3 regions of the Roseibium sp. MMSF_3247 genome follow, and region 1 is predicted to be linked to each of the others. Evidence: predicted binding sites of a transcription regulator. Region 1 holds the regulator's gene; each other region holds the start of a gene.

Region 1 (4,253 bases):
TTGTGGCCCGCGGATATCCGGACGGTTTCGTCTCCGGATTTATGGACCCGAACTCGGCGATGCCGGCACAGATCTACACCTGGGCGGCCCGTTCCGACTTCGCGTTCTACGAGAAAGCCTGGGGCGGTATCATCGTCCTCCTGATCTTTCTTCTGTCTATGAACATCCTCGCGATTATCCTGCGCCGCAGGTTCGAGCGTCGCTGGTAAGGAGGCGTACCCATGAATGACATGCCGAAAATTGAACAGGCGACAGATATGACCGACAGCAAGATTTCAGCCAACAAAGTGCAGGTCTATTACGGCGACACGCACGCGATCAAGGATGTGGATATTGAAATCCAGCCGCGTTCGGTCACGGCCTTCATTGGTCCGTCCGGGTGCGGAAAGTCGACATTCTTGCGGACCATCAATCGCATGAACGACACGATCGATATCTGCCGGGTCGAAGGCTCCATCCAGATTGACGGCGAAGACATCTACGATCCGAAAGTCGATCCGGTGCAGTTGCGCGCCAAGGTCGGAATGGTGTTCCAGAAGCCGAACCCGTTCCCGAAATCGATTTACGATAACGTAGCCTACGGCCCGCGCATTCACGGTCTGGCCCGGAACCGGGCTGAGCTTGATGACATCGTGGCCTCCAGCCTGCAAAAGGCGGGTCTTTGGGAAGAAGCCAAGGATCGTCTCGACGAACCTGGAACTGGCATGTCCGGTGGTCAACAGCAGCGTCTGTGCATTGCCCGCGCGATTGCCGTCAGCCCGGAAGTGATCCTGATGGATGAGCCGTGTTCCGCTCTCGATCCAATCGCGACCGCCAAGGTTGAGGAGCTGATCGACGAGCTGCGCGAGAATTACACGATCGTGATCGTAACGCACTCCATGCAGCAGGCCGCCCGCGTGTCTCAGCGCACTGCATTCTTCCACTTGGGAATTCTGGTTGAAGAAGGTCCGACACAGGATATCTTCACCAACCCGGTGGACAAGCGTACGCAGGATTACATTACCGGCCGCTTCGGTTGACCGGATCGCACATTTTTTCGAAGGGACACAGGATGTCTGAACATACAGTCACGGCTTATGATGACGAATTGAACGTCATGGCCGGCCGGATCGCTGAAATGGGCGGTCTTGCAGAAAAAGCATTTGCAGAAGCCGTTTCCGCCCTCGTGTCCGGCGACACCGATTTGGCGCGCCGCGTGATTGATCAGGATCGCCGTCTTGATGCGCTGCACCAGGACGTTGAGGAAGGCCTGATTGCAATGATCGTGCGCCGTCAGCCAATGGGGCAGGATCTGCGTGAAATCACAGCCGCCAGCCGGATCGCGAACGATCTGGAGCGTGTTGGCGATCTTGCAAAGAACGTCGCCAAGCGGGCAATCGCAATCGACAACGACATTCAGAGCAAGAAGCTGGCAATCGGCGTCGAGCACATGACCGAGCTGGCCCTCGGGCAGCTGAAAAAGGTTCTGGATGCCTACACCGGACGCAATGCAGAGGCTGCGCGCCACGTGCAGGAAGCTGATGCCGAAGTCGATGCGATCTACACCTCTCTGTTCCGCGAACTTCTGACGTACATGATGGAAGATCCACGGGTGATCACCTCCTGCGTCCATCTTCTCTTCTGTGCGAAGAACATCGAGCGGATCGGCGATCATGCCACCAACATTGCCGAAAACGTCTTCTTCATGGTGACGGGCGAGCGGCTTCCGGAAGACCGCACCAAGGTTGATGAAACCGGCGCTATGTGAGTTGCCAGAGCCAGCCTGAGCGGGCTGTGAAGCAGGAACTGTAAGCCGGCGCTTTAGTGCCGGCTGAGGGAATTGGAGCGAGAATTCATGCCGAAGGTCCTCATCGTCGAAGACGAAGAACCGTTGAGCCTTCTGTTGCGGTATAATCTGGAAGCTGAAGGATACGCCGTCGAGACCTGTGTCCGCGGCGACGAGGCGGAAATCCGCCTCCGGGAAACCCAGCCGGACCTTTTGTTGCTGGACTGGATGTTGCCCGGACTCTCCGGAATCGAACTGTGCCGGCGCCTGCGGGCACGCGAAGACACCGAGCGCTTGCCGGTCATCATGCTGACGGCGCGCGGCGAGGAAGCTGAGCGCATCAGAGGCCTGTCGACCGGAGCGGACGACTACGTGGTCAAACCGTTCTCAGTGCCCGAACTGATGGCGCGTGTCCGCGCGATCTTGCGGCGGGCAAGCCCGGAGGTGGTGTCCACGATGCTGCGCTCTGGCGATATCGAACTTGACCGGGAAACACACCGCGTCCGGCGCAGCACCAAGGAAATCCATTTGGGGCCAACAGAGTTTCGCCTTCTGGAATTCCTGATGACCGCACCAGGCCGGGTCTTTTCACGCGAACAGCTCTTGGATGGTGTTTGGGGGCACGATGTGTATGTGGATGAACGCACGGTCGATGTTCACGTAGGCCGGCTGCGCAAAGCGCTGAACAAGGGCAAGGCGAAAGACCCGATCCGCACGGTGCGCGGGGCTGGTTATGCCTTCAACGACCAGTTCACGGCAGCCTGATCGAGACTTTCAAGACAAACAAAAAAGCCCGCCAAATCGGCGGGCTTTTTCTTGGGTATTTCGAGATCAGGAGGCCTGGGCAACACTGGTCTTGTTGTTGGCGCTCCGGCGGCGGTCAGCGACCGGCTGGTAAGCAATCTTGCAGTGGTAGGGGCAGTAGGGCACCCCGGCTTCGGAAACCTGACCGCAGAAGTAGAAGTCTTCTGTCGCCGGATCGCCGATCGGCCACTTACAGGTGCGCTCAGTTAGCGTCAGGATGGTCGCCCGCTTGGACATTGGAACAACGTCAGCGATCGGTTCTGCAACGGGTTGAACCTCTGCGACCGGGGCCGGTGTCGGTTCCATCTTCAACGCTGCGGAGCCTTGGGTCTGCGGCTGTGTTTGCGGACGTTTCGGTGCCGATTGAGACGACGGGTTGGCCGTTGTGCGCGGACGGCGCGGTTTCGCGCTTGAGGAAGAAGACTTTGCGCGGCCGGAAAGACCAAGCCGGTGTACCTTGCCAATCACCGCGTTCCGTGTGACACCGCCAAGCTCACCCGCAATCTGGCTTGCGCTCAAACCATCACCCCAGAGCTTCTTCAAAAGCTCAACCCGTTCGTTCGTCCAACTCATTGCCGCACCCCTTGCCAAGGCCAGTGACTGGCCAAAATCCCGTTATTGGACACGCAAACGCAAGTCCATTATGGCATATCTTGTGCCTCTATTTGATACGCCGCACGAGATGTCGTGTCTGATTAGTCAAAGGTTACAATAACGTTAATTTGTGAAGCAACCGTCAGGCTGCAGTGAGTTGGGGATGAACGGACTTTTCCCCAACAGATGCGAGGTCATTGAGACTTTTACATAAAACAGCCCGAACCCGGGCAATGGCCATTTCCATTGACAGGCGGGGACCTCGGCAGTGTATAAGGATCTTGCAACGTGCCGCCGCTTTGGCGGCACATTGCGTTTTTGGCCTTTATTAAAGGTGATGCCCCGGAGTTCCGACGGTCCGATACCAGTGGCGCTTCCGGCGGCCAAAGGAGACTAAAGAGGTATGTCCGCGTCCGCGCTTTTTGGAAACTACGCAAGATCGAACCTGTCATTCGATCACGGGGAAGGTGTCTGGCTTGTTACGAGTGACGGCCGACGATTTCTCGATTGCGGGTCCGGGATCGCGGTAAATTCGCTCGGACATGCTCATCCGCATCTGGTCCAGGCCCTTCAAGATCAGGCGGCCAAGCTCTGGCATATTTCCAATCTGCACCAGATGCCGGATGGCGCGCGGCTTGCGCAGCGCCTCACCGATGCAACATTTGCAGACAAGGTTTTGTTCGTGAATTCCGGCGCCGAAGCAATGGAAGCGGCTATCAAGTGTGCCCGGCGTTATCACTATGACCGCAATGAGCCGGACCGGTATCAAATCGTGACCTTTGAAGGCGCTTTCCATGGCCGGACACTCGGCACGATTGCAGCAGGTGGCCAGGCGAAATATCTGGAAGGTTTCGGACCGAAGGCCCCGGGCTTCGATCAGGTGCCCAGCGGGGACTTGGAGGCCTTGAAAGCCATGGTCGGTCCGCAAACCGCAGCGATCGCGATCGAACCCATCCAAGGCGAGGGCGGCATTCGGGAAGTCGACTACGAATTCCTGCGCGCTCTGCGTAAGCTTTGTGATGAAACCGGAGCCCTGCTGATCTTTGACGAAATCCAGACGGGTGTCGGCCGGACCGGAAAAATGTTCGCG
Region 2 (4,253 bases), on a different contig from region 1:
AATCCATGGGCTTCCCAGGACAGAGCTACATTGCCGGTTGAGACAAGGGTCTCGAAGTTCGACCTGGTAAGTGTGTCGTGATCTTCAGAACTGGCATCGGCATCCCGGGTGACCGCGCGCCGGGCAAAAACAACGCTGTCGTTGCCCACCAGGCGGTCTTTCAAGGCGGCCATGAGCGTGTCTTTGCCTGCCCCGCTCGGGCCGACCACGAGAACCATCCGTCCCGGGCCGAGTTTTTCCTGCGCGTGCATTTGAGCGTCAGGCAACACGGCGGCCTTCGCGCCAGACACCGCGCACGATCGGCACATTACCAACCAGCTTGACCTGAATGAGATCCGCCCGTTTGCTGGGCTCCAGCACACCGCGGTCGGAAAGACCAATGGCTTTCGCCGGAGTCGACGTTACCGTTGAAACTGCTTTCGGCAGGGTGATGCCATCGATCTCGTCTGCAAGCTGGAACGCAGCCTGGAGTAGGGATGCCGGGATGTAGTCCGACGACAGAACATCAAGGTATCCGGCTTCTGCGAGTTCGCGGGCCGATACGTTGCCGGAATGGGAGCCTCCGCGCACGACGTTCGGTGCGCCCATCAAAACGGCCATGCCGGCCTCATGTGAAGCCTTGGCAGCTTCTACTGTGGTCGGGAATTCGGCAATTTTGGTGTTCAGCGCAATGGCTTCATCAACATGGGCAATGGTCGCGTCATCATGGCTGGCAATTGCGATTGTGTTTTTGTCCGCATGTGCGGCAATCGCCTTGCGGTTGCCCGGGGTGTTCTTGTCGGCCCTGGCTTTGCGCATTTCAATGAATTCGGCCATCTGCTCGTCGGTGAAGCCGCGCTTGCCCTGATAGTAGCTGATGTAGGAATCGAGCGACACGAACTGGCGCTGACCGGGTGTGTGGTCCATCAGGGAGACCAGCCGGACACGGTCATCCCCATCAAAGTAGTTGTAGGCCCGGATGACATCCGGCGCGGAGACTTCGCAGCGCAGGTGGATATAGTGATCGGCCCGCAGTCGGTTTTCCTTCTGACCCGTTTCAATCGCATCTGCGAGGGCCCGCATGTCCGCGACCTTCATGGTGTCGTTGCTGTCGTCATCCTCATCCATGCCAACACGAAGGGCGTCAAACACGGTTGTTATGCCGGCACAAGCGATCTGGGCATCATGTGCCTGAACGGCCGCAACAGGGTTCCACCGGACCTTCGGCCTCGGAGCATAGTGTACTTCGAGGTGATCGGTGTGCAGCTCGATCAGGCCCGGCAGAAGGAAATCGCCTTCACAGTCGTGCCCCACGGCCTCAGTTGCTGATCCGATATCGGAAATCAGGCCGTCCGGATCGACGGTCAGAGAGCCGTTGATCACGTCTTCCGCCAGAACCAGCTTGGCATTTTTGAAGAGTTTCGGATGCGTGCTCATGAGACTTCCTCGTTGGAGTTTGCCAGCGTGTTTTTAAGCGCAGCGATAGGGCTTTGCGGGCCCGTCAGTTCAAATATGCTGTGGACGTCAAACGCGGCGCCGCGTTCTGGTTCGACATAAAGACCGAAGTGGCGGCAGGTAAGCGCTGAATTGGTGACGGTTTCAAAATGCGTTTCTGCGCTCCGTGCCAGGAGTGCAGCCTCTTCGTCGTCCCCCAGCTTGTTGGACAGCGTCATGTGAAAGCGGAACTCGTCGAAAACATATGGATAGCCCCAGGTCTCGACATATGCGTCCTGTTTGGGTGTGAGATTTGCTTGCCGCCGCCGGTCCAGATCCTCGGCGCTCAAAGGCGCGCGGAACGGTTCAAACTGGCGCACACACAGAGACGCAAAGGCTTCCAAATCTGGCTCTGCCTGAGCCGGGGTCAGCGCGAGGAACTGGCCAAGTTGATTGACGCTGAGTCCCTTCAGATCGAAGGGAGACACTGTCTTTGCAAAACCGGTGCAGGCAGTGATCAAGGCGTCTTCGGTTGTATCTTTCGCAAGCGAGAATGGGGCTTTCAACGTGCCATGAAATCCGTACCGCCGGGGGCTGGTGGTCAGATCTTCGAAGCGAGCGGGATCCAGGCCCGGAATCGAAGGTTGCTGCAGGCGTGATCCGGTGAAGGGATCACGGCCCAACCAGGTGTTGCCCAGCTGCATGAGCGGTGCGTCAGCGTCGGCTGCGAAATAGATGGCGTAGCGCATGGAAAAAGTCGCGAATTAGGAGACCGGACTTGGCCGAAGCAAAGCCCATAACCAGAAGCGATGACTGTTCTGTGACATGCCACCGCTCCCGGCAAGTTATTTCGGTTAAGCAGCCAAGTCAGCGCTGAAGCTGGTGACGTCGATGATCCTGTCGGCGATTTCCTGCCGGACATCCTCATCGTGCAAGATTCCTACCATGGCAACGCCTTTGGCTTTCTTCTCTTCCACCAGGCGAACAACAACGGCGCGGTTCGCGGCGTCCAGTGACGCGGTGGGTTCGTCTAGGAGAAGGATCGGGTAGTGCGCGATGAAACCCCGGGCAATGTTGACCCGCTGCTGTTCGCCGCCGGAAAAGGTAGCCGGTGGCAATTTCCAGAGCCGCTCGGGAACATTCAGCCGGGAGAGCAGGCTGCGCGCCGTATCAAGCCCTTCCGCTTCGCTTGTCCCTTGGGCAATAAGTGGTTCGGCAACCACTTCCTCGGCAGACACGCGCGGAATGGTGCGCAGGAACTGGCTGACATAGCCGATTGTGTTGTCCCGTAGCCGCAAGACCTGGCGCGGCTCCGCATCTGCAACGTTGATGATCTCATCACCAACAGTCACCAGGATCTGGCCCTGATCGCAGCGATAGTTGCCGTAGATCATTTTCAGGATCGAGCTTTTGCCCGCTCCGGAGGGGCCGCCAAGGACCACGCATTCGCCGGCCTCGACAGAGAACTCTACGTTTTCGACAACCGGGATCACCGTGCCGCCCTGAAGGTGCATGGTGAAGGACTTGCCGACACTGTTCAGATAAAGACGCACTGGCATGATCAGACCTGCAAAATGGAGGAGACAAGCAACTGGGTGTAAGGCTCACGCGGGTCGTCCAGAACCTGATCGGTTAACCCCGCTTCAATCACCCGGCCGTGGCGCATCACCATGATCCGATGCGACAGCAGACGGGCGACCGCCAGATCGTGGGTCACGATCACAACTGACAAGCCGAGATCAGCCACAAGGCGGCGCAGAAGATCGAGCAGCCGTGCCTGGACGGAAACATCGAGGCCGCCGGTCGGTTCGTCCATGAAGACCAGCCGCGGATGGGTTACAAGATTTCGGGCAATTTGCAGCCGTTGCCGCATGCCGCCTGAGAACGAGCGTGGATCATCGTCGATCCGGTCACTGGCGATTTCAACCCGGCCCAGCCAATCATCTGCTGTCTCGCGGATCTTGCCGTAGTGCCGATCGCCGACCGCCATCAGCCGTTCGCCGACATTGGCGCCGGCAGAGACGTTCATGCGCAGTCCGTCGGCGGCATTCTGATGCACAAACCCCCAGTCTGTGCGCATCAGCAAGCGGCGCTCGGCTTCTGAGAGCTGATAGAGGTTCCGCATCGATCCATCGCGCATGCGGTATTCGATAGCGCCGGCAGTCGGGGCAAGGCGTGTCGACAGGCAGTTCAAAAGGGTTGTTTTGCCTGAACCGCTTTCGCCGACAATGGCCAGTACTTCGCCGGGCCAAAGATCGAAGGAGACGTCGGTACATCCGATCCGGTCTCCGTAGTAGCGGGTTACATTATGGACCTGCAGCAGCGGGTCGTCAGCTTGAAAGACGTTCATCGGGACGCCTCCTCTGCGTTTGTGCCGTGTCCGCCGATTTGCTGGGCCGCCGGGTTTGCGGCCATTGGTCCGACATGCCCTGCGGCGCGCCGTTCTTCGCAATAGTCGCTGTCTGAGCAAACGAACATGCGCCCGCCCTTGTCATCGAGAATGACCTCGTCGAGATAAACATGCTCCGCGCCGCACAGTCCGCACGGTTTGTCGAACTTCTGGACCTCGAATGGATAGTCCTCAAAGTCGAGGCTCTTCACTTTGGTGTAGGGCGGGATCGCATAGATGCGTTTTTCCCGGCCCGCGCCATAGAGCTGTAATGCGGCCATTTCGTCGATCTTCGGATTGTCGAATTTCGGTGTTGGCGAGGGATCCATTACATAGCGGTCATTGACCATCACCGGATAGGCGTATGTGGTGGCGATGTGGCCGTTCTTGGCGATGTCCTCGTAGAGTTTCACGTGCATGAGACCGTAGTCTTCGAGGGCATGCATCTTGC
Region 3 (4,253 bases), on a different contig from region 1:
TGGGCCACCCAGCCGCATGGTGCCGGACTCAGCTACTTCCAGCTGGTGTTCGACGCCTACAAGGCACTGCGCAAGCTCGGGCTCTCCATAGATATTTTGCGTCCTGAAACCCGCGACTTCAGCGGCTACACAATCATCGCCGTGCCCGGCATGATCACCATGCCGAACGATCTGAAGACCGCCCTTGCAGAGTGTGACGCGGAAGTGGTTCTCGGTCCCCGGACAGCCGCACGAGATGCGGATATGGTCATACCGGTTCCCCTGCCGCCGGACATGCCGGGTCTGGATGTCACCGTTGCACGGGTCGAAAGCCTGCGTCCGGACATGCCAATGCCCCTCAAGGGGGGCGGGGTCTTTACCGGGTACCGCGAGGAACTGGAAAGTGCTGCCGAAGCGTTGTTCGAACTGGAAACCGGGGAACCGGCTGCTGTCAGCTCCGATTATCTCACATACGTTGGCGGATGGTGTGATGATGCGGCCTGGCGCCGGCTTTTTGAGCACCTTTGCGCAAAGGCGGACATACCGACCTTCGATTTGAAAGATGGCGTCCGGTGCCGCGATATCGAAGGCGTGCGGATCTGGACCAACTATGGTTCAAAGGCTGCTGAAACGCCGGCCGGTCCAATCGCGGCTGCAGGGGTTCTGTTTGAAAAACTCTAGCAAACTAAAGATGGCAGCCGATCGCTAACCCAACCGTCGAGAGATTGCCAATACAATCAAGCCTTGGTGGGTGCCGCGCCTGGAAACACAATTTCGACGCTAGAGAGTGGCCAGCAGCCAGCATTGTATTCGATTGGTGTGCCGGTTGGATCGCAATTGATCGCAATCACTTCCAAAACGGGCGTGCGCGGACTGAGGTTCAGCCCATCCGCTTGCCGCGCCGTTGCAAATCCGCCCGCAATTCTTGTTTCGGCGCGCTCGTAGCGTTCGACACCGTGCGTTTTGTAGACCTCTGTAACGGAACCTGTTTCGTTGTAGACGGCTTCGAAGTCCGGAAACCTGGCTGCCGGGAACTCTTTGGCGGTCAGATAAATCGGCTCGCCATCCAAAATGCGGCGCCTGAGCAACTGAATAACTTGGGTTCCGGCTGGCAGTGCAAGGGCAACTCCGCCTTCAAACGAAACATCGCCGCGTGTGAGGTGCAATGTCTCGGTGGTCACCCGATCGCGGGCGACCTTGAAACCGTCGGCAAACCTCATGTTGCTTTCAACTTCATACCGTTCAGGTCTCTGACGGACAAAGACGCCAACACCTTTTCTGGCGTGAAGATGACCTTCCTGCTGCAACTTGGAGAGCGCCCGGCGGATGGTGATCCGGCTGACTTGAAAGACTTCGGCGAGATGAATTTCTCCGGGAAGCTTTATGCCGGGTGCCAGCTCGCCATTTTCATATGCGAACTGAAGACGGTCACATATCTGCAGCCAGATGGCTTTTTCGCCTTTGGCTTGATAGGGTTCGCGCGCGAGAGTTCGAAACAATTCCAGATCGGTCACATCACACCTGGTGGCATTGATTTCCTGAATTGAAGGTATATTTCACCTGGCCGTTGGCAATCACCATCCGGATTCTGCGGGTCTTTTTGTCCACCAGAATGCAATCCGCCCGCATGCCTTCTGCTATCTCGCCGCGATCTGCCAGTTTTGCCGCCGCCGCTGCGTTTTTGGAGATGAGGTTCCATGCCTTCTCCAGCGGAAGAACACCGTCATCAACCAGTTTGAACGCAGCTGCCAATGGAGCTGGGTAATAGTAGTCCGAAGCCAGAACGGTGCAGTGGCCGGACGCCACACTCTCCCTTGCGTCGATGGCGTTGTTCTGGGAGCCGCCGCGTACGATATTGGGAGCGCCCAAAACCACGTGTTCACCTTCTTCGGCCGCGCTTTTGGCGGTTGCAATGGTCATAGGGAACTCGGACACGGAGACGCCCAGACGGCGGTGTTCCGTGCGGGTTTCCGGGGTTAGCTCGTCATGTGCGAAGACGGAGCAGCCCGCATCCCGAGCTCCTGCGCAGATGGTTTCGATCGCAGCTGGGACCTCGTTTCGCCGTTCCCATACCTGGTTGATCAGGGTCTTGCACTGGTCTTCTGAAAGGCCGGATCTGCCGGCCATCCGGCTGATCTTCGATGAGGTTTTCGGCAGGTCGAGATAGGCGGTCGTGTGATCGTTGAGTGACAGAACGGACTTGGGGTTGTCCTGAACCCAGTCAATCATGTCCTGGACATGGTTCAGTGCAAAGGTTTCCCACCGGATGTTCAGATGCATGTCTGAGGCAAACGTCGTCCGCAGGGCTTTCAGGTGCATTCGGAAATCGGCGGCAGCCTCATAGCTGCGCAAGCCCGGTTCCCAGGAAACAGTCAGCCCATGATAAGCGGTGGTAATGCCATTGGAGATCAATTGCCGGTCAACATCCGCCAGCGCAATTGGAAGCGGGAAGTCGACATTCGGGCGCGGTTGTATTGACCTCTCAAAAGCATCCCCGTGTACATCTATGATGCCCGGGAGGATATAGCAGTCCGCTGCGTCAATTGTTTCGCTAAATCTCTTTGATGAATCAACGAAAACGCCTGAGTGAATGTTAACCGGCTCATAAATGAATTCATTATTTTTCAGAGCGTCACCGCCGAAAATACTTATGGAAGTCAATTTTGAACCCTCGATTATTTCAAGAATGGTGCGGCTGCGTCATGAAACCGTTATCGACGGAGATCTATAGGGAGGCTGTATGACACTCCTGTGTACACAGGAATAGCCATTGGAGAATTCAACATGCTTCGTTCTGCCATTGCTGCAGCTGCAATGATTTTCGCGCTCCCTGTTGCCGCTGAACCTGTTCGGTTTGCGGTCACCGACATCGAAGGCCTGGAAGCCCTGCAGCAGGAATTTTCTGCCTTTGAAAAGGCTCTGGAAGACACAACGGGTTTGGACATCGAACTGTTTCCGGTCAGCTCCCGCACGTCCGCCGTTGAGTCGATGAACCAGAATAAGGTCGATCTGGTTCTGACAGGTCCGGCTGAATATGTCGTAATGAAAGAACTGACCAACGCGGAAATCGTGGTTGCTTGGCAGCGCCCAAACTACTTCGCCCAGATCGTGGTGATGGCAGAAGGTGAGATTGACGGGCCACAGGACCTCAAGGGCAAGACCGTGACTTTCGGTAGTGTCGGCTCAACATCTCAGCACCTTGGCCCGGCGCAGGTTCTCGCTGACTTCGGTCTTGCTTACGGCACCGATTACACGCCGCAGATTATTTCCCGGAACGTGGCCATCGAAGCTCTGATCCGCGGCGATGTGCAGGCTGTTGGCATGAACGACAGCCACTTGCGCCGCATTCGCGACGCGTTTCCTGGCGAAGCTTTCAAGGTCATTGCCCGGGGCCGTGATCTTCCGAACGACATTCTGGTCGCTCGCCCGGACATGGATCGTGATGCTTTGGAAAAAATCAAGACTGCGTTTCTGGAAAACAGCGGAGCGCTGATGGCTGCTGTTCTGAAGGGCGAAGACAACCAAAAGTATGGTGGTGGCTTCTTCCTGACCGGCGTGAACGATGAGAACTACAACTACGTTCGCGACATGTACCAGACCATTGGTGTCGACACCTCTTCATTCGTTGGTGACTAACCTCCTCCTGAAGATGCCGGGAGCGCGGGTGATCGCGCTCCTTTCCGGTGCTGTCGCTGTGTCTTGCACCGAAAATTGACACGAAGAATCCTGAGGACCGCGCGGTGCTTCACACGCCTCTCGCCGATACCAAAGATGTTGCGATTGCAACGTCGGCACTTAAGAAACAGTACAAGAATGGCCAGTTTCCGGTCCTGAAGGGCGTCAACTTGACCATCCGCCACGGCGAGCGTGTCGCATTGATCGGCTCCAATGGCAGCGGCAAATCGACTTTGTTGAAGTGCCTTATCGGGCTGCATGCTGTCAACGAGGGATCAGTCCAGACACTGGGTGAAACCTTTGGCTCCATGCCGACCGCTGCACAGCGCGCACAATTGCGCAAGCAGACAGGTTTTGTTTTTCAAAAACACTGTCTGGTGAAACGGCACTCGGTTTTAAGCAATGTTGTCCACGGCATGCTGGGTTTGCCTGGCAGTTGGCGCGCTTTCACTCAGGCGACAGCGCCTTCTAGGTGGCGTGCGAAGGCCATGTCTGCGCTTGAGGATGTTAATCTGGCCGACAGGGCGCGGAGCCGGGCCGATGCGTTGTCAGGAGGGCAGCAACAGCGCGTCGCAATTGCGCGCGCAATCGTGCGTGGG

The links. The regulator PhoB, encoded in region 1, activates phosphate uptake and scavenging genes when phosphate is short. The targets are predictions, from matches to a motif close to TGTCATNNANCTGTCAT.
Region 2: a site for PhoB is predicted at 2,223-2,239, ahead of RBB44_RS20670 (DUF1045 domain-containing protein). Genes of this name have one in related genera too.
Region 3: a site for PhoB is predicted at 2,678-2,694, ahead of RBB44_RS11135 (alpha-D-ribose 1-methylphosphonate 5-triphosphate diphosphatase). Genes of this name have one in related genera too.

Annotation. Positions count from the first base shown of each region.
Region 1 covers NZ_JASHII010000001.1:992,770-997,022, forward strand. Annotated here, with positions in the region: gene pstA (phosphate ABC transporter permease PstA) at 1-209, shown strand, start outside; gene pstB (phosphate ABC transporter ATP-binding protein PstB) at 231-1,019, shown strand; gene phoU (phosphate signaling complex protein PhoU) at 1,052-1,747, shown strand; gene phoB (phosphate regulon transcriptional regulator PhoB) at 1,835-2,530, shown strand; gene RBB44_RS04505 (GcrA family cell cycle regulator) at 2,597-3,142, opposite strand; gene RBB44_RS04510 (aspartate aminotransferase family protein) at 3,567-4,253, shown strand, end outside.
Region 2 covers NZ_JASHII010000007.1:46,911-51,163, forward strand. Annotated here, with positions in the region: gene phnN (phosphonate metabolism protein/1,5-bisphosphokinase (PRPP-forming) PhnN) at 1-269, opposite strand, end outside; gene RBB44_RS20665 (alpha-D-ribose 1-methylphosphonate 5-triphosphate diphosphatase) at 259-1,416, opposite strand; gene RBB44_RS20670 (DUF1045 domain-containing protein) at 1,413-2,162, opposite strand; gene phnL (phosphonate C-P lyase system protein PhnL) at 2,268-2,972, opposite strand; gene phnK (phosphonate C-P lyase system protein PhnK) at 2,975-3,763, opposite strand; gene RBB44_RS20685 (alpha-D-ribose 1-methylphosphonate 5-phosphate C-P-lyase PhnJ) at 3,760-4,253, opposite strand, start outside.
Region 3 covers NZ_JASHII010000003.1:156,984-161,236, reverse strand. Annotated here, with positions in the region: gene RBB44_RS11145 (beta-galactosidase) at 1-660, shown strand, start outside; gene phnF (phosphonate metabolism transcriptional regulator PhnF) at 717-1,493, opposite strand; gene RBB44_RS11135 (alpha-D-ribose 1-methylphosphonate 5-triphosphate diphosphatase) at 1,495-2,640, opposite strand; gene RBB44_RS11130 (PhnD/SsuA/transferrin family substrate-binding protein) at 2,764-3,615, shown strand; gene RBB44_RS11125 (phosphonate ABC transporter ATP-binding protein) at 3,720-4,253, shown strand, end outside.